2 linked regions of the Aureispira sp. CCB-E genome follow. The main gene of each other region encodes a partner of the protein of the gene in region 2 in a complex. Links are inferred from orthologs where the notes say so. Each region holds a gene or a part of one and is shown on either strand. Other genes may lie near its edges. The genes, in order: secA and secY.

Evidence for each region.
Region 1: the proteins of secY (region 2) and secA are in contact, whole or in part, in a crystal structure (PDB 3DIN), measured with the Thermotoga maritima proteins. The link is inferred for Aureispira sp. CCB-E from one-to-one orthologs. Residues at the interface, in WP_004081795.1 of Thermotoga maritima: Glu108, Gly109, Glu110, Glu111, Ala236, Glu237, Arg238, Arg239, Ile240, Thr241, Ile242, Gln243, Tyr244, Ala245, Arg246, Arg247, Val248, Thr249, Gly250, Arg251, Arg252, Val253, Tyr254, Gly256, Ala257, Ser258, Thr259, Tyr260, Leu261, Pro262; in WP_004082002.1 of Thermotoga maritima: Glu261, Ala262, Arg263, Lys300, Ala301, Arg302, Thr303, Ile304, Ile305, Leu323, Tyr324, Asp325, Pro326, Val329, Ser330, Tyr333, Ile336, Lys340, Phe345, Val349, Glu363, Phe364, Tyr374, Ser375, Gly376, Gly377, Glu393, Ile395, Thr482, Ser483.

What each region holds. Positions count from the first base shown.
Region 1 is NZ_CP133671.1:405,116-415,596, forward strand. Bases 4,699-8,566 are described here. They hold secA (preprotein translocase subunit SecA), read right to left. Parts: upstream 8,241-8,566; coding sequence 4,899-8,240; downstream 4,699-4,898. In the rest of the region: QP953_RS01600 (hypothetical protein), read right to left, coding at 1-1,122; QP953_RS01605 (T9SS type A sorting domain-containing protein), read left to right, coding at 1,523-4,525; QP953_RS01615 (hypothetical protein), read left to right, coding at 8,592-9,368; QP953_RS01620 (PaaI family thioesterase), read right to left, coding at 9,523-9,954; bcp (thioredoxin-dependent thiol peroxidase), read right to left, coding at 9,954-10,433. UniProt on the Escherichia coli protein: Required for protein export, interacts with the SecYEG preprotein conducting channel.
Region 2 is NZ_CP133671.1:72,088-81,492, forward strand. What follows is about bases 791-3,582. They hold secY (preprotein translocase subunit SecY), read right to left. Parts: upstream 2,961-3,582; coding sequence 1,620-2,960; downstream 791-1,619. Other genes in these bases: rpsM (30S ribosomal protein S13), read right to left, coding at 791-1,120; ykgO (type B 50S ribosomal protein L36), read right to left, coding at 1,152-1,268; infA (translation initiation factor IF-1), read right to left, coding at 1,283-1,501; rplO (50S ribosomal protein L15), read right to left, coding at 3,032-3,582. Also shown: rpsD (30S ribosomal protein S4), read right to left, coding at 1-247; rpsK (30S ribosomal protein S11), read right to left, coding at 318-704; more of rpsM, read right to left, coding at 743-790; more of rplO, read right to left, coding at 3,583-3,718; rpmD (50S ribosomal protein L30), read right to left, coding at 3,798-3,977; rpsE (30S ribosomal protein S5), read right to left, coding at 3,997-4,515; rplR (50S ribosomal protein L18), read right to left, coding at 4,527-4,895; rplF (50S ribosomal protein L6), read right to left, coding at 4,932-5,486; rpsH (30S ribosomal protein S8), read right to left, coding at 5,542-5,946; rpsN (30S ribosomal protein S14), read right to left, coding at 6,078-6,347; rplE (50S ribosomal protein L5), read right to left, coding at 6,353-6,904; rplX (50S ribosomal protein L24), read right to left, coding at 6,907-7,236; rplN (50S ribosomal protein L14), read right to left, coding at 7,244-7,609; rpsQ (30S ribosomal protein S17), read right to left, coding at 7,620-7,883; rpmC (50S ribosomal protein L29), read right to left, coding at 7,901-8,155; rplP (50S ribosomal protein L16), read right to left, coding at 8,179-8,598; rpsC (30S ribosomal protein S3), read right to left, coding at 8,724-9,405. UniProt on the Escherichia coli protein: The central subunit of the protein translocation channel SecYEG. Consists of two halves formed by TMs 1-5 and 6-10.

The sequences.
Region 1 (10,481 bases), 340 kb from region 2 along the record:
GTTGTGCCAATAATTAATCCAGTTCAAAGCAATAGCATACTCTTTTACAGTGCACAAGTAAGGGATAACTTCCGTAACCAAGAAAGACTCTAATAGATTTAAAGGTCGATTAGTCTGTTCTAAATATTCAGGACCAATGATATCTAACAAATCCATTCCTTCTTGATGCTTTTGAGTAATTCGATAATAAAATAGCAAGGTTCGCTGATGAGAAATCATATTAAAAGGAGAAGGCGTTTCGAGTACTTTTTTTTGCATTTTGTCTGCAAAAAAATGATACGTCTCAAAATCATCCATGAATAAGGATTGGTATATAATATTTTGATAAACCGTTATTAAGGTAGATTCTATTATTTTCTGTTTTTCTATTATTTCCAGTATTTTATATTGAAATGACCTAGCTTTTTCAAACTGGCAAGCCATAAATAATAATAGAGATTTGGTCATGCAAAAATAAGCTTTTGCTTTGTTGGATAAAAGCTTTGTCTCATCTGCCAAGAGCGGATTGTTGTACAACTCCTTGAAGCGAGGGTCGTTCAATGTAAAAAAACATTCTTTTACATTGAAGTCAAAACAGCGTTCATTGAATAGGTGCAATTCATTGATTTGATCGTATTGTTGAATGGCCAAATCACGTTCTGTTTTTAGCAAATGATACGAATTGTTTTTGCTAGCAGTAACATTAGATTGTAAATTGATAATATAAATTAGGTTACCAAAATCTTCTAACCTTTTTGCTTTGACCTTTGTCTTTTTCAACAAACGACTGCCTATTGAGGTCAAGCCTTTGCTATAAAGCACTCGTATCGTTTGAATGGCATTATTGATAGCCATAGAAGAGTTGGCATTTTTGTGATGAATGACCAAACTTTGTAAGAGTTGTTGATGTAAATACCTTTTGTAATTACTATAATTCTTTAAATCAATTTTACTTCCAATCTGCTTCAATAATTTTTTTTCATTTAGTCGTCCTTCCTGTGTTTGTTGATAAATCTTGTCATACAATAAAATGTAATGTCTTTTGTCAGAATCATTGCTATACATTTTTGCATATCGAACGAAAAAAGATTTTTCTTTTTTGTTCATATTGGAGATGATGTCAAATATTTCTTGAAGTATCATGTTGCATTGATTTGATCTAAATATTGAATAGAAAAAATGTGGCTTAGAGCCTTTAAATTTGAAGTAAAATTACTAAACTCTAAGAGGGAACATAGTTTTTGGAGAGATCTAATAAATTACAACTTTAATTTTAAAACGACAAATTTATTTAAGGTTAGTTGTTGACAATTAGAGTATTGTGGTGGTTTTATCTTTGGTTTAAGATAAATTAAATTATCCAAAATAGATTATTCTTTTTTGAAACTTTCATTTATTCTTATTGTGTAAATAAAAGCAATTGGTAGTTGAACTTAACTTTTTTTAGGCAAGGAATATCTATTAATAGTTATTTTATTGAACAACTTAGAATGGAAGAAATATGATACGATTTTTGTTGATAATTGTAGTGATATTCTGTTGTATGAATGGGTATAGTCAAGCAACTCAGCGAGGAGGATTTGTGTATGAATGGAGTAGCTATAGTTCAGACGATTATACAGGTTTAGGAAACCGACTAGTACACTGGGATTCTACAGATTTAGTTGACATTGTTCATGCACCAGCAATAGGAGTGCACCCTCGAGTTTATTTTGGACCTTCAGAAATTCCAGCCATTAAACAGCGCTTGGATAGTACTCTAAGTGGTCAAGCCATTAAAGCTACTATTCACGCTTATACTACCTTGTTGCATTTACGAGGAGCTTATAGCCAAAATCAACCCTATGCGTTAGATCCAGATGGAAATCGATATATCGAAAATAGTGGCGCATGGAGTATGGGAGCTTATTACGATAAATTAAAAAATCGTGATCCTAGCGTATGGAATGGAGTAAGTCTAAAACATCGCCAACGAACGGCTACTTTGATGTCATTAGAAGCTTTTATGTGTCTATTGTATGCTGGTCAAACAGACCCTGATGTGGGAATCAGTTACCAAACAAGAGCACAAGATTTAGCCAATGCAATGCATTATTGGGCAACCTTAGCATTGGCTGATCCTAACCTAGGTCCTACAACCTATAACTTGGTAGGAGGGACACATATGGCAATGTGTTATGATTTGAATTACAACAATCTAAGTCTTAATCAAAGAGATACGATTCGGATGGCATTAAGTCGAACTCTACCAATTGTTCCTCGACATGGTCACAATTTGGCATGTTATGCCAATACAAGCAATTGGGCAACCTTAAATGGGTTTGAGATTATTACCAATTTAGCTATAGAGGGGGAACTAGGATATCAAACCCAATTGACTCGTGAATGGATGCGCGTGGCACATAACTTTATCACTTATGGTTGGTATCCATCTGGGGCAGGGTACGAGGGTTTGGGTAAAAACTATATGTTTGTAACGACTCTAATTGCAATGGCAAAACGAGGATATAGTTTACTTTCACACCCACATGTACGAGCTTATGGAGAGCAGTTTTTACCTGCGATTACACAACCTTTTGGAAAGGGATTTACTAGCTATGATGTTTGGGGAGGTTCAGGACACCATCCCGTATGGGGGCAGTATAAATTTAATTCTTCTGATGCTGTTGGTTTAAAATGGATTTTTCCGAATAGTAATAAAGTAGATTTTGTTTGGAGAAATTATATTTCTACTTTTTATCGTAATGATTCAGAAGGTTATGTTTATGCTCAAATAGAACCAGGAGGTAGTTACAACACCTATTTGATACCCGCAGCTGTATTTGCTCGTGATTACTCAACAAGTAGCTGGCAAAGTCAAGCTGATCAAACCATTTCAACAGAATATATTGCGATGGATAGAGGGTTGGCTACATTTCGATCAGGAACAGATAAAGAGGCAATGGCTATGCAGTTTCATGCAAGACAAGATATGGGAGGTCATACACATGGCGATCGCTTGGACTTTACAATGAGTGCGTTGGGGCGTATTTGGGTTCGAAAAACCTTTGGAGGAAGTCCATTTCAACCTTCGGACTTTCATTCCATGGTTTTAGTGGATGGATTGGGAATCGGCGTTGGCGACCCAGATGGAGATAAGTGTCGACAGCCAGCTACTGTATTAGGGCATCGAATCAATTCAGATTTATCCTCAGTAGCTGGGGATGCTACTTATGCTTATACTTGGGAGTGGCATTGGTCGGCTCGCCCCTTAGGCTCCAATCATCCTTGGTTGGGAAATAACGGTTGGCAGCGAGTAACGGAAACATGGAATGATTTCTTGGTAACGCCTCATTCAGATCCACATTATAATATTCCGTTTTATGATTACCCACATTGGAGTCGCGCAGGTCGTTTAGAACGAATGGTGAAACGACCTTATAATCCTATGGAAAAAGTAGTTCGAAATGTAGGGTTGATAAAAGGGGCGCAGCCTATGCTACTTATTGTAGATGATATCAAGAAAGATTCATTGGTACATCAGTACAAGTGGATGGCTCAAATTGCTCGTGATCTCACTTTAGACCATTATTCTGTTAATTTATTAGATAGCAATTATCAATGCGATATAATTTTAAAAGAGCCAGTAGGAATAGGCAATAGAAGGTTATTGGTAAGGGTGTTGCAGAATGAAAATTATACCGCAAGTCAACCTCCTGGAATAATAGATACAATACCTTACATAAATTTTTTTACAGGAGCTACGTATAATTCTAACCCCAACTGGATTCGCCATAGGTTAATTGTAGAGAGCAATAGTGTCAGTCCCAATTTTAAAGTATTGTTATTTCCCTATACTCTTGGAGATACATTACCCATAACTAATTGGAATCCTACACACGATAGCTTAGAAATAGTCCTGCCTAATGCAACTAAAATGCTTCGTTTTTATAAAGACCATCAAAATAATACTCAGTTTGAAATGGTCAATACCTCAAGTTTGAATTTGCCACTAGATTGGCTTGAATTGGTGGCAGAAAGAGAAACAGCGACAATGGTTCAACTCAAATGGCAAACTCTGGGGGAGGTTAACAACAAAGGATTTGATGTAGAGCGCTTGTTTGATAATGAAAATGATTTTACTAAGATTGCTTGGGTCGAAGGAAATGGTACTTCCAACGCTTTACATTCTTATGAGTTATTAGATGAAAATACCTATGAAGGAAATACTTACTACAGACTTAAGCAAGTAGATTGCGATGGGCAAGTCAGTTACAGTCCAATTAAAACAGTTCGTGGGGTTACTAATGATAAAAAATGGATGATTTATCCCAATCCAACAACAGATCATATTTTTATTTACTCCGATGCTTTAGAAGATAGGAACGTAAGTATTCATATTTATACTATGGAAGGTAAACTTGTATTCAATCAGCAAAAGAAGCTAATCGCTCATAGAGTGACGACCTTGGAGGAGACTGTACAATTGCCACAAGGAACGTATATGATACAAATGAGCTTTGAAGATGGGGAAAACCACAATAAGATATTTGTAAAACAAGAATGAATTCGTCTGTATAGATAAGAAATTTCCCCCTGAGTGTTTCATGATAGCAATTGCTGTATTGCTATGGGAGAAGGCGCAAGCCTTCTCCTCTTTTATGTTTTAGAACAAACAGTCTGCATTATTACCTGTTCTGCATAATCTCTCATCAAGTGAGATAATAATCCTTCTTTGTTGGTGTTCCTTAGATTATACAATAGTTTGTTAAAACCCCGTAACGAACTACTAGTTACTAAAAAGGGTGGTCAAAATAGTAGAACGGATTCTCTCTATTTTAACCACCCATATAAAACTATAAAAACCAGATTGTCAGTAACTAGATTTTACACGTATTTGAATTTTAGCTTGCTGATAATCATAATGTTAGTTTGTTGTTTTATTTTTTGCCGTGACATTGTTTGTATTTCTTGCCACTTCCACAAGGACAAGGATCATTACGTTTTATCTTTTCTGTGTCACGTTTGAATGTTTTTACTTTTTCAATTGTTTGTGTTGCATTATTAGCATTTTGCGCAGCACGACGTTGCATTTCCTCTGCTTCTTTTTGAGCCTCAATATTTGTTTGTAGATTTTCGTTATCAACTTCTACCTCTTGAGCCTCGTGTACATCTTCCGATTCTTGAATAGGAATACCTCCTTTGAATAAGAAGCTAGTGATTTCTTTGCTAATTCTATCCAAGAACAACTCATAAAGTTTAGAAGCTTGAATTTTATAAACAACCAAAGGATCTTTTTGCTCAAAAGAAGCCGATTGAGTTTGATCTTTTAATTCGTCCAAATCACGCAAATGCTCTTTCCATGCATTGTCAATCAAGCCTAAAGTAATTGATTTTTCGATATCATTAACCAAGGATTTGCCATTTGTGCTAATAGCTGCTTTTAAGTCTGCCCCTATTTCCATTCCTTTGGTACCATCAGTAAAAGGAATACCAATTTTTTGGTAGTTGGTATTGGGGTCATTGTAAACGCGGTTAATAATAGGCATTAGACGTTGAGCAATGTCGCTAAATTTAGCTTTGTACGTTCTTGCAGCTTGATTGTACAATTTATCCATTAACTTGTCTAGTACTGTTTCGCTTCTAAACTCATTTTCGGTAATATTAGTCTCAAAGCCATAATAACGAATCACATCTTGAGCAAAGGCATTATAATCGTTGTTGACTTTGTGAGTAGTTACCAAAGACACAGCTACTTGGTCAAACATATCGTTTAGATCGATCGCCAAACGTTCTCCATACAAGGCATTATTACGCTTTTTGTAAATAGATTCCCGTTGAATGTTCATAACATCATCGTATTCCAACAAGCGTTTACGAACTCCAAAGTTATTTTCTTCAATACGTTTTTGAGCACGTTCAATGGCATTCGTAATCATTTTGTGTTGCAATGCTTCTCCTTCTTGATGCCCCATTGTGTCCATCAATTTTGAGATACGCTCAGACCCAAATAAACGCATTAGTTTGTCTTCTAAAGAAACATAGAATTGAGACATCCCGACATCTCCTTGACGACCAGCACGACCACGCAACTGTCTATCGACACGTCTCGAATCATGGCGTTCTGTACCAATGATTGCCAAACCACCTGCTTTTTTAACTTCATCCGAAATCTTGATATCCGTACCACGACCAGCCATATTGGTAGCAATAGTTACTTGCCCTGCTTTACCTGCTTCAGCAACAACATCTGCCTCACGAGCGTGTTGTTTTGCATTCAAAACATTGTGCTCAATTTTGCGAAGTTGGAGCAAACGGCTTAACATCTCCGATTGTTGGACAGAAGTAGTACCCACTAACACAGGTTGTCCTTTTTTGGTCAATTCAACAACGTCATTAATAATTGCATTAATTTTTTCTCGTTCTGTTTTGTAGACCAAATCATTTCTATCATCACGAACAATTGGACGATTGGTAGGAATAACAACTACATCCAATTTATAGATATTCCACAGTTCTTGTGCTTCGGTTTCTGCTGTACCAGTCATACCTGCTAATTTATGGTACATACGGAAGAAGTTTTGAAGCGTAATGGTAGCATAAGTTTGAGTAGTTTTTTCGATCTTAACACTCTCTTTTGCTTCTAGTGCTTGGTGCAAACCATCAGAAAAACGACGTCCATCCATGATACGTCCTGTTTGCTCATCTACAATTTTTACCTCATTATTCATCACAACATACTCATCCTCTCTATGAAACAAGGTATAGGCTTTTAGCAATTGACGCAAGGCATGCAAACGCTCATTTTTGGCTTGAAAAGCCAATAGAGCTTCATCTTTTTTAGCAACAATCTCCTCTTGACTTAATCCTTCGATTTTGTCAATATCCGAAAGGATTGTTCCAATGTCATCCATCACAAAAAGACTATCATCGCCAGCACCTTTACCTAAGAGCATACGACCATTATCCGTTAGCTCAACCGATCTATTTTTTTCTTCAATAACAAAATACAGAGGTGCATCCGCCTTTGGCATATGCTTAGACTGCTCAGCCATGTAGAAGTTCTCTGTTTTTTGCATGATTAGCATGACCCCAGGCTCACTCAAATATTTGATTAATGCACGGTGTTTGGGCAATCCACGGTATGCACGGAATAATGCCAAACCGCCACCACCTTCTTCGGGGCTGGTATTTCCTTCTGCGATCAATCGTTTTGCTTCTCGCAATAATTCTCCAACTAGTTTGCGTTGCACTGCTTCTAGTTGTTGCACAGCAGGTTTTAGAGCAGTAAACAACTCTTCACGATTATCTTGAGCCGTAGGACCCGATATAATTAAAGGCGTACGAGCATCGTCAATCAAAACAGAGTCAACCTCATCAATCATTGTAAAGTGAAACTTACGCTGTACAATTTCATCGGGTTTGTGCGCCATATTATCACGCAAGTAGTCAAAACCAAACTCATTGTTAGTACCATAAGTAATATCAGCACGATAAGCCGCTTTACGTTCAGGAGAATGAGGTCTGTATTTATCGATACAATCTACTGTCAGTTGCAAGAAGTTGTGAATAGGAGCCATCCATTCTGCATCCCGTTTGGCTAAGTAATCATTTACAGTAATCAAATGTACCCCTTCGCCAGCCAAACCATTCAAGTACGCAGGCAAAGTCGAAACCAATGTTTTTCCCTCTCCTGTAGCCATCTCTGCAATTTTTCCTTGGTGCAAAACGATCCCTCCAATCAACTGAACGTCGTAATGAACCATATTCCAAGTCACTTCATTGCCAGCAGCCATCCAAGAGTTTTTCCAAATTGCTTTGTCTCCATCAATTGATACAAAAGGTTTGGGACTACCCATTTGTTGAGCAGCCAATTCTCTGTCCATATCGGTGGCAGAGACTTCTAAAGATTCACTTTCGGCAAAACGGCGAGCAGTTTCTTTTACCACAGCAAATGCTTCTGGTAGAATTTCATTCAAAACAACTTCTATTTCCTCGTCTCTTTCTTTTTTTAGAGTATCAATCTCAGCAAATAAATTTTGTTTTTTCAGAACATCTTCTGTTGCATCAATATCCGATTGAATCGCTGCAATTTCACTGTCAATGGTTTTTAGATGCTCGGCAATACGATCTTTAAATTCAAGGGTTTTGTTGCGCAATACATCGTTGGAAACGGATGTTAATTTTGCATATTCATCCTTAATTTTTTCTACAATGGGTAGAATCGTTTTAATATCACGATCGTATTTATCACCAAATAGTTTCTTTAAAAAACCAAACATGTTTTCTTTAGTTTATGAAGCAATTGTCAAGGGTATTATCAATTACTTAAAATGAATAATTTTCTTATTAGGATGTTGAGGGAAATTCAGAGTTAACAGTTTGTTCTGAATAAGAGTACTTGCTATTGACTCAACATTGTAGCAAATATAACATTTAATTTTGCTATCACATTTTATTCCATCTGTATTATGTATGCCATATTGGCAAAAATTGTAATTTTTTATCGACTTTTTGGCACTTAAATCGTAATTTTCGCCATAATGCTAGCTTATTTTGCAAAAGCACATTGGTGTTGAAAAGCAATGTAATAGCTTTTTATATTCACTCAGTTGTTCAAAACAGTAAATTTCATGCCTTATTTTATCAGTTGCTTATTGCTTCTTATTCTTTTTAGTTGCGAATCCAATGACACAACCCAACAGACAGAAGAATCAACTCCAAATGACACGACTTTCTATACTAAAGCATATTATTACCCTATAGAAACCTTATCAGAAGAAAAGGTATATGAATATGTTTTAGAGAATGAAGGGGAAGCTTATTTATCTCATTATCTGTCCCTAAAAGCAGAACCCGCCGAAAGTGGAACGAGTTACTTAATTTCTAAGTATTATGCGCCTAATTTTCAGCAAAACCAATCCATAAAAGAATGGATTATAAAAGACGGTGTTATTACACAAGAATATACCTTTTGGGTGATGGATAGTATTAGCCAAACGCTTAAAGAATATCCCAACAATGTTAGTCAAAATGTTGTGTTTCCCTTTTACGCAGCATTAGATTCTGCCATGGCATATCGTTTTGTTTGCGAAATGAAACTTCCTCCTGATTTTCTAACTGTTAAACTGATTCGTGATCGAAAATTTAATAAAAAATTATCTTACGAATACAAGGGCGAAACTCTTGATGCGATTGCTTTTACTGCAACAGATTTGTATGATATAGAAAATACAGAAGGAGGTGGTTTTTGGAATCAAAAGAAAGCAAGTATCGAAGTTTATGCCAAAGGGATTGGTTTGGTCTACAAGGAAACAAAAACAGCAGGGGCAGAGGAGACAGAAATTGTACGATTGGCTAATATTTATTCTGTCCAAGAGTTTGAAGCATTGAAAAATGACTATAAGTGATAATAAAAAACAGAATTCATTGAAACGAGGCTGTTGAGCAAGTTACAACACAATTGAATAAAGCAGTGTAGCACGTAAACTGAAAACGACTACTCTGATTGATTGTAAAATTATTTTTCAACAGCCTCACTCTATAGTAATCTGTAAGTGTAAATTAGACGACTCGCATAAAGTTAGAAACACCTTGAGCAATTAGTTGCCCTTTTTCATTTTTAAGAATACAACGAACATTAGCGGTGCGTTTTCCTATTCTAATAACCTTAGGAATGCCAGTAATGACTTCACCCACTTTAGCTCCTTTCAGAAAATCTATATTCATGGTCATCGAGACATAGGCAGCATCTTTATCACTTTTTAGAAACAATTGGAAACCTAGTATTTCATCAATGATTGCAGCGACGGCACCACCGTGGATTGCCCCCATAGGGTTGAGCATATCTTCACGAACTTCGAATGCAATTTCTACATCTCCTTCTTCTGTGATTGCTGTTACGGCACCATTTAACCAAGCCCCTAAGCCAGGAAGGTATTCGCCCATTTTTTGACCAAGATTCTCTTTCAATTGTTGGATGTAATCAGCTTTCATTATAGTTTACCTAATTTTTCTAATCCCTGTGTAATTTGTTCTGTATGAGCATCATTTTTAGGGCGTTTAAAAATTTTAGTAATGTTCCCCTCTTCATCAATAATAAAAGTAGTTCTTAGAACTCCCATTTTGATATTTCCATACATGTTTTTTTCGCCCCATGTGCCATAGGCTTCCATAACAGATTTGTCCGTATCGGCAATTAGCGGAAAAGGTAACTCAAATTTTTCTATAAATTTTTGGTGCGATGCAGCTGTATCAGGACTTACGCCTACTACTGCATATCCTTTTTCGAGCCAATAGGTATAATTATCTCTAAGATTACATGCTTCTTTGGTGCAACCAGGCGTATTATCTTTTGGATAAAAATAAAGAATGAGGTTTTTGCCTTTAAAATCACTTAATTGGATGGTGTTGCCATCTTGGTCTAGTCCTTTGAAATCAGGCGCTTTATCGCCTTCTTTGAGTGTTACTGCCATTGTTTTTTTATTATAATAGTTGACAATAGCTTGCTATTTTACTAGTTA
Region 2 (9,405 bases):
TTTTACCATCTTGTCTAGATGCTTTGTCAAACATTTTGCGGAATTGACGCTCTAATACACCATAAGTATATTTAGCTTTTTGTTTTTCCGTCAATTGGATTGCATAATCCGATTTTTGTTTGCGACGCTTAGAAGGACCGTGTTGTCCTGGTCCATATTTTTTCTTTTCAAAAACTTTATCGTAACCAAAGATTGCTTCACCTAGCGCTCTTGCTTTCTTTGATTTAGGTCCTGTGTACCTTGCCATTTTTTAATAACATTTGTGTTGCAACTACCAATCCCAGCAATAGAAGGGCATTTACAACTGATTTTGATTTTTATACTCTACGTTTCTTAGGAGGACGACAACCATTGTGTGGTATAGGCGTCACGTCCAAGATAGTCAAAACTTTGATTCCAGCAGCATCAATCGCACGGATTGCAGCTTCACGTCCAGAACCTGGTCCTTTTACATATACTGTTACACTTCTTAAACCACAATCGTATGCTTCTTTAGCCGCATCAGTAGCAGCAATTTGAGCAGCATAAGGCGTGTTTTTCTTAGAACCTCTAAAGTTAGCTTTACCAGCAGAACCCCAAGAGATTGTTTGACCCGCATTATTTGTCAATGTGACAATAATATTGTTGAATGATGCACGTATGTGAGCTTGACCTTGCGCTTCAACTTTTACGTTCTTCTTTTTTACTTTTTTAGACTTTGCCATAACTATATTATATAATCTAGTCGATTAGATTTTATTTATTATTTACCTGCTTTCTTCTTGTTCGCAACAGTCTTACGTTTTCCTTTACGAGTACGAGCATTAGTTTGCGTACGTTGTCCGCGCAAAGGTAAACCTTTTCTGTGACGTAATCCTCTGTAGCAAGCAATATCCATTAAACGCTTAATGTTCAATTGAACCTCTGTACGCAATTGACCTTCTACTGTATATTTATCAGCAAGAATTTGACGAATGCTTTTGATATCTTTATCATTCCATTCTCTTACTTTGACACTTTGATCAACACCAGCTTCATTTAAGATTTCTTTTGCTGATGTTAGGCCGATACCATAGATGTATGTTAGGCCAATTACACCTCTCTTGTTCTTGGGTAAATCTACCCCTGCAATACGAGCCATATCTAACTATTAAAATTTATGCTTCTATTAATTATCCTTGACGTTGCTTGAACTTAGGATTTTTTTTATTGATAATGTAAACTTTTCCCTTTCGGCGTACGATTTTACAATCGGCAGAACGCTTCTTGACAGATGGTCTTACTTTCATGATTCTAGTTAATTTTATTTATAGCGATAAATGATGCGCCCTCTGGTTAAATCATATGGAGACATTTCAACTGCTACCTTATCACCAGGCAATATACGAATGTAATTCATTCTCATTTTTCCTGAGATTGTTGCAATAATGATATGCTCATTTTCTAATTGAACCCGAAACATTGCATTTGACAATGCCTCAGTAATAATTCCATCCTGGCGGATTAATTCTTGCTTAGCCATAGATTTTCTTTTCGGACTGCGAATATCTAAATATTAATTTAAATAACCTAATTTTTAAATGTCTATTTAATAATAACTTACAAATAAATTAGGTTGTTTGATTTTATGCTTCTTATTTTTAGAGTACTGAATCTTCCGTTTCAGTAGTTCTAGTTCTTCCTTTGATTTTTCTAACATCATATCCATGCATAGATAGATGTCCATCAATTTGCTGTAGTGTATCCAAGACAACTGCCACAAGAATCAACAATGATGTACCTCCAAAGAAGATGGCAAAACCAACATTTGAAGTAATTGTTGCAGCAGCAACACCAGGAATAATAGAAATAACACCTAAAGCAATTGAACCAGGCAAAGTGACCAAAGTGGTTACCTCATCAATATACTCTGCTGTATCATTTCCTTGTTTAACACCAGGAATAAATGCATTTTGACGCTTCAAGTGGTCTGCATATTGTTGTGGATTTACAATCAATGCTGTATAAACATATGTAAATATAACAACTAGTAAAAAGAACACTACATTATAAGGTAAAGAGGTAAAGTCAGCCAAAACAGCCCAAAATCCACTCTCACTACCCAAGGCTCCAGCCACTGCTCCAGGTACAAACATCAATGCTTGTGCAAAGATAATTGGCATTACACCTGCTGCGTTCAATTTGATAGGCAAATAATCTCTTTCTGTACCAAGTTCAGTAAGATTATTACGACCGATCATATGCTTCGCAAATTGTATTTTAATTTTTCTAACTGCTTGTACCAAAGCAACACTTGCCATTACAACAGCAACAAACAAAGCCATTTCTAGTATAAAAATAACCAATTGTCCTGTTCCTAACTTTAAGTTAAATTCGCTTACAAAAGCACCTGGTAAAGCAGCAATAATACCCGCAGTAATCAATAATGAAATACCATTACCAACTCCTTTGTCAGTAATACGCTCTCCCAACCACATACAGAACACCGTACCAGCTGTAAGAATAATAATATTAGCCAACCAGAATACCGTAGGAGGAATCTGAGGCATAATTACCCCTTGCTGAGAGTTCAAATAAGTCAAGTAAGCAGAGCCTTGTACGATTGTAATAGCAATTGTAATAACTCGAGTGATTTGGTTCAACTTTCTTTGCCCATTTTCTCCATCTTTTTGGAGTTTCTGGAAGTATGGCACAGCAAATCCTAATAGTTGTACAATAATAGATGCAGAGATATAAGGCATAATCCCCAGTGCAAATACAGCTGCCTTGAAGAAAGAACCTCCTGTAAACGTGTCTAACAGTCCTATTAAACCACCAGAATTAGTACCTACCGCATTAGCTAAAGCCTCTGCATCGATACCAGGCAAAATAACAAAACTTCCAAAGCGATAAACTGCAAGAAATCCAACAGTAAGAAGGATACGATTACGCAATTCCTCTACCGCCCAGATGTCTTGTAATTTTTTAATTAAACCATTCATTATCTTAAGATATTATTAGATGAAGCGCACAAAAAGAATTGAAGGAATACACCTTCAATTCTTTTTTATACTTATACCAAAGCTATAGATCCGCCAAGGGCTTCTACCTGAGCTTTAGCTTCTTCAGAAATTTTATTTACTTCTAGAGTAAGTTTGTTTGAGATTGTTCCCTCTGCAACAACATGTACAGCGTCGTCCTCTCCTACAAAACTGAAATGCTTGCGAATAAGTGCTAGATCTATTTTGTCTACACCATCTGCATCAGCAATACCTTGAAGTGTGTTTAGTTTTAATTCTACGAAAGCTTTTCCACCAGCATCCAAAATTGCTTTTTTAGCAGAAGCAGAAAAACGATTAGCAGTAACCTCCAAAGCCGTTTTCAACTCACCAGCACCTAAAACTTTGCAAGATGCTGTTCCAGAAATAACTCCTAATTCTCTCAATGTAGCAGAAGTAATTTCTGTTAAGTTGTGCTTACTTGCGAAGTATTCCAATTGACTCAAGTTCATTGGAGTAAAGTCAGTTGGTCTAGTAGATTGGTAACGACGGTGTGTGTTTTTGAATCCACGCTTAGGCACTACTTTTTGCAAAGGCATTTGACCACCTTCAAAGTATCTCATATTAGAGAACCCAGAACGAGATTTAGCACCTTTGTGTCCACGAGTAGCCGTACGTCCAGAACCAGCACCTACACCACGAGCGATACGCTTTTTATTTTTAACAGAACCTTTAGCAGGTTTTAAATTATTAAGTTTCATCTTATTTGAAATTATCTTACTGATATAAAGATATCAATAATTATAATTATGAATAACACTATTGCAAAGAGATCACCAACTAAGCTTCCTCTGTTTTTACTAAGTGCTTAACTTTGTTAATCATACCCAATATTTGTGGCGTGCTTTCATGCTCTACAGTTTGGTTCATTTTACGTAAACCTAATGCTTGCATAGTTGCTTTTTGCCTTTTTGTGCGATCGATGACGCTTTTTACTTGAGTAACTTTAATTTTAGCCATTTTAAATTGTATTTAACGATTAGCCTTCAAAAACTTTCTTTAAAGAAATTCCTCTAGTTTTAGCAATATCAATAGGAGAACGTAATCTGCTCAACGCATCGATAGTTGCTTTAATTACATTGTGTGGGTTAGAGCTACCCAAAGATTTAGCCAATACGTTATGCACTCCAGCCATCTCAAGCACTGCACGCATAGCACCACCTGCGATTACCCCTGTACCATCAGCAGCAGGTTTGATCAAAACTTTACCAGCACCATACTTCCCATGCTGAGCATGAGGGATAGTACCTTTATATACAGGCACGTGAATAAGGCTTTTCTTAGCATCGTCAGCAGCTTTTGTAATTGCACTTGCCACCTCGCGAGCTTTACCTAATCCATGCCCTACTGTTCCATTACCATCTCCTACTACTACAATAGCAGCAAAGCTAAATGTACGTCCACCTTTAGTAACTTTAGCAACACGGTTAAGTGCTACTAACTTTTCCTTCATTTCTGATTCGGTAGATTTTACTCTATTATTTTTTTTCTTAGCCATTTTTTTCAGATTTAGAATTGTAACAATTCGTTGGTTCCATCTTCTTTTCGCTCGCCACGTGCACCATCAGCCAAAGCTTTTATGCGACCATGATAAATGTAGCCACTTCTATCAAAAACTACACTTGTAATTCCTGCTTCAAGAGCTTTGGTAGCTAATAAACGACCTACCGCTTTAGCTTGATCCATTTTTGTTCCTGCTTCAACTTCTTTAGACGCTGCTGCAACCAAAGTGGTAGCAGTTTCGTCGTTGATTAGTTGAGCATAGATACTTTTGTTGCTTCTAAAAACCGATAATCTAGGTCTAGCTGCAGTTCCAGAGATTTTTTTTCTAATTCGTCTGTGAACTCTTTTACGACTACTTAGTGTCTTAGAACTCATGATTCTTATATATTTAAGAGAATATTATCTAACTATTTATTTAGCAGCTGTTTTACCAGCTTTTCTACGTATTTCTTCACCTTTGAAGCGAACACCTTTACCTTTGTAAGGCTCAGTTTTACGGAACCCACGGATCTTAGCCGCTACTTGTCCTATCAACTGTTTATCAATGCTCGTCAAAATAACAGCAGGAGCTTTACCTTTTTCAGATACTGTCTCTACTTTTACTTCATCTGGTATGTAAAACATAACAGGGTGAGAATAACCTAGAGCTAATTCTAACAACTGTCCAGTGTTTTTAGCACGGTAACCGATACCATGTAATTCTAATTCAATTTTGAAGCCATTAGATACACCTTCTACCATATTATAAACAAGCTGACGGTACAATCCGTGCATAGCTTTATGGCGTTTTTGTTCAGTTGTTCTTTTAACAATAACTTGGTTGCCTTCTTGCTCTAAAGAGATACCATCAGAGTTAATGTGTTGTTTCAACTCTCCTTTAGGTCCTTTAACAGTTACCCAATTATTGTCAATTTTAAACTCTACTCCGGCTGGCAAATCGATTGGAGTTTTTCCTATTCTTGACATTTTAATATATTTTAATTATTTATGGTCTTGTTTAATTCTGTCTAACTATTCTGTTCTAGTAAACATAGAATAGAACTTCACCACCTACATTTTCTTTTCTAGCTGTTTTTTCAGTTAATACACCTTTAGAAGTAGAAACAACAGCTGTTCCTAGTCCATTGATGATATTTGGTAGTTCACTTGCTTTTACATAGTGTCTCAAACCAGGTCTAGAAACTCTCTTCAACTTTTGAATAACAGGACGTTTTGTTTCTCTATCGTATTTCAAAGCGATTAAGATTTGACCCTGCTTATTTTCAGTCTCCTCAAATTTATATTTCAAAATGTAACCTTGATTGTACAAGATTTCGGTGATACTTTTTTTCAAGTTAGATGCAGGAATTGTAACCATACGGTGTCCAGCCATCTGTGCATTACGGATACGTGTTAAGTAATCCGCAATAGGATCAGTAAGTGCCATACTTTCTGTTTTAATCGCAATTATTATCCTGGAGAAGGATGTAATTACTGATTCAAAAAATAATTTTTAAAGCTTTAGTCTAGTTGACTGTGCTATTGAATATATTGTATTGTTGGATAATTTCTAAACGCTTACCAACTAGCTTTTGTGATTCCAGGTATAAGACCTTTAAGAGCCATTTCTCTGAACGTTACACGAGAAATTCCAAATTGGCGCATATAACCTTTTGGACGACCAGTTAGTTGACAACGATTGTGCAAACGAACTTTAGAAGAGTTTTTTGGAAGTTTATCCAATGCCTCATAGTCTCCTTTAGCTTTTAGTTCTGCACGCAATTTTGCGTACTTAGCCACCAATTTTTCTCTTTTTTTCTCTCTTGCTATTACTGCTTTTCTAGCCATTTTATTTATTGGTTTTTGAAAGGTAAACCTAAAAGTTTCAATAATTCTAGTGCTTCCTCATCTGTTTCTGCGGTTGTTACAAAAGTAATATCCATACCAGTGATACGAGGAATTTTGTCCAAATCAATTTCAGGGAAAATGATTTGCTCAGTAATACCCATAGAGTAGTTCCCTCTACCGTCAAAGCTCTTATCATTGATCCCTCTAAAGTCACGTACACGAGGAAGTGCGATAGCGATCAATTTATACAAAAATTCATACATTTGGTTGTTGCGTAGAGTTACTCTAGCACCAATTGGCATACCGTCTCTAAGTTTAAAGTTAGAGATTGATTTTCTTGCCACAGTCTTTACAGCCTTCTGACCAGCGATGATAGTCATCTCATTAACTGCATTATCAACAAGTTTTTTGTCAGAAGTCGCCAACCCAACACCTTGAGAAAGGCAAATTTTGGTTAGCTTAGGTACTTGCATTACAGAGTCATAATTGAATTTCTCCATCAATTGAGGGATTAATTCTTCTCTGTATTTAGTTTTTAATGTTGGTTGATAGTCCATTACTAAATTACCTCTTGTGTTTTCTTAGAAACGCGAACCAATTTACCGTTCTCATTTCTAGTTCTTTTAATACGGCTAGCCTCACCGTTAGCATCTACCAACATTAAGTTGGAAATGTGGATAGGAGCCTCTTTTTCGACAATGCCACCAGGTTGTTCAGCAGAAGGGCGTACATGGCGTTTAACCATATTAACACCTTTTACGATTGCTCTATAATCTTCTAAGAAGACTGCTTCTACAACACCAGTATCACCTTTGCTATCACCAGAAAGTACAACAACGTTGTCTCCTTTTCTGATCTGGCATTTGATTTTCTTATTTGATTTCTTCATGACTTTATTATAATACTTCAGGTGCCAATGAAACAATTCTCATAAAATCACGCTCACGAAGTTCACGCGCTACAGGTCCGAATATACGGCTACCACGAGGTTCTTCACTAGCAGACAACAATACAACTGCATTGTCATCAAAACGGATATAAGATCCATCTTTTCTGCGGATTTCTTTTTTAGTTCTAACGATTACTGCCTTAGAAACAGTACCTTTTTTTAGACCACCAGGAGCAGCGTCTTTGACAGTTACTACGATGATATCACCAACAGAGGCATATCGTCTTCTAGAACCGCCCAAAACCTTAATACAAAGCACCTCTTTGGCACCTGTATTATCAGCTACTTTTAGTCTACTTTCTTGTTGTATCATGACTTATTATCTATTTCGCACGTTCTATAATTTCAACTAATCTCCAGCGCTTGCGTTTGCTCAATGGTCGAGTTTCCATGATGCGTACTATGTCCCCCATGTTACAAGTATTTTCTTCATCATGAGCGATGAATTTTTTAGACATTTTTACAGTCTTACTGTAAATAGGGTGCTTTACACGACGCTCAACAGAGACAGAAATACTCTTGTCCATCTTGTTGCTGGTTACGACACCAACACGCTGCTTGCGTAAGTTTCTTTTATTATCTTCCATTGCGGAATTTATTTAAATTACTTTTTAATCTTTTTTGCTAACCTTCTTCTAGCTTGAATTTTGTCTCTTTTTTGAGTTGACTCAGCTAGTTCTTTTGCTCTGATTTCAGTTTTGATGCGTGCAATATTACGTCTTACTGTTTTAATTTCAGCAGTATTTTCTAAGCTAGAAACTGCATTGTTAAACTTCAACGAGTAATAGTGCTTTTGAGTTGTTTCCAACTCTTCATTCAACTCCTGAACACTTAAGCCTTTTAATTCTAATTTAGCCATTTCCTATATTAGTTTAAGCGTTATTATTCTGCGTAGTCATTACGAACTACAAATTTAGTCGGCACTGCAAGTTTTTGAGCGGCTAAACGAAGTGCTTCTTCTGCTACAGATTGTGGCACACCATCTAATTCGAACATAATTCTTCCAGGTCTAATAACAGCTACATAGTGAGACAAAGCACCTTTACCTTTACCCATACGTACTTCTGCAGGCTTTTTGGTAACTGGTTTGTCAGGAAAAATGCGAATCCACACTTTACCTTCACGTTTCATGTAGCGAGTCATAGCAATACGAGCAGCTTCTATTTGGCGGCTAGTTATCCAAGCACCCTCTAAGGCTTTTAGACCAAAAGAGCCAAAAGCGATCTTAGAGCCTCTGTGAGCAAGACCTCTATTGCGACCTTTTTGCTGCTTGCGGTATTTTGTTTTTTTTGGCTGTAACATCTCTCTACAATTGATTAATTTCCATTAATTTTAGTCGCAATGATTCCTATTTGTCTGACAAGCAGACAGTCAAAGCGAGTGCAAAAATATAAAAAACTTTTAGAAAGTTTAAATATTTAATGCTTTTATTTTCTTCTTCTACGATCGTTGTTTCCGCTACCTCTTCTACGGTTGTTATCTCTACCTCCTTGATTTCCTTTGCGGTCACGTTTAGCTGGTGTTGGGAACAAGTCTACTTTTTCGAAGATTTCTCCACGACACAACCAAACTTTGATTCCAATTTTACCATAAACCGTCAAGGCTTCAACCATAGCATAGTCAACATCTGCACGGAAAGTATGCAAAGGACTTCTTCCTTCTTTGTACTCCTCAGAACGAGCCATCTCTGCTCCGTTCAAACGTCCAGACAAACGCACTTTGATACCTTCAGCTCCTGCACGCATAGTTGATTGGATAGCCATTTTAGTAGCTTTACGATAGTTGATACGTGCTTCTACTTGCTTGGCGATAGTTTCACCTACGATTTGAGCATTTAACTCAGGCTTGCGAATTTCTACGATATTGATTTGAACATCAGTTTTTGTCAACTGCTTCAACTCTTCACGAATTCTATCTACTTCTTGTCCACCTTTACCAATGATGATACCTGGGCGAGAAGTGTGAATAGTAACAGTAATACGCTTCAAGGTACGCTCAATAACGATACGAGCAATCCCTCCTTTATCAACACGTACTTTTAGATAACGACGGATTTTTTCATCACCAACAACATTGTCAGCAAAGGATTTACCACCGAACCAGTTAGAG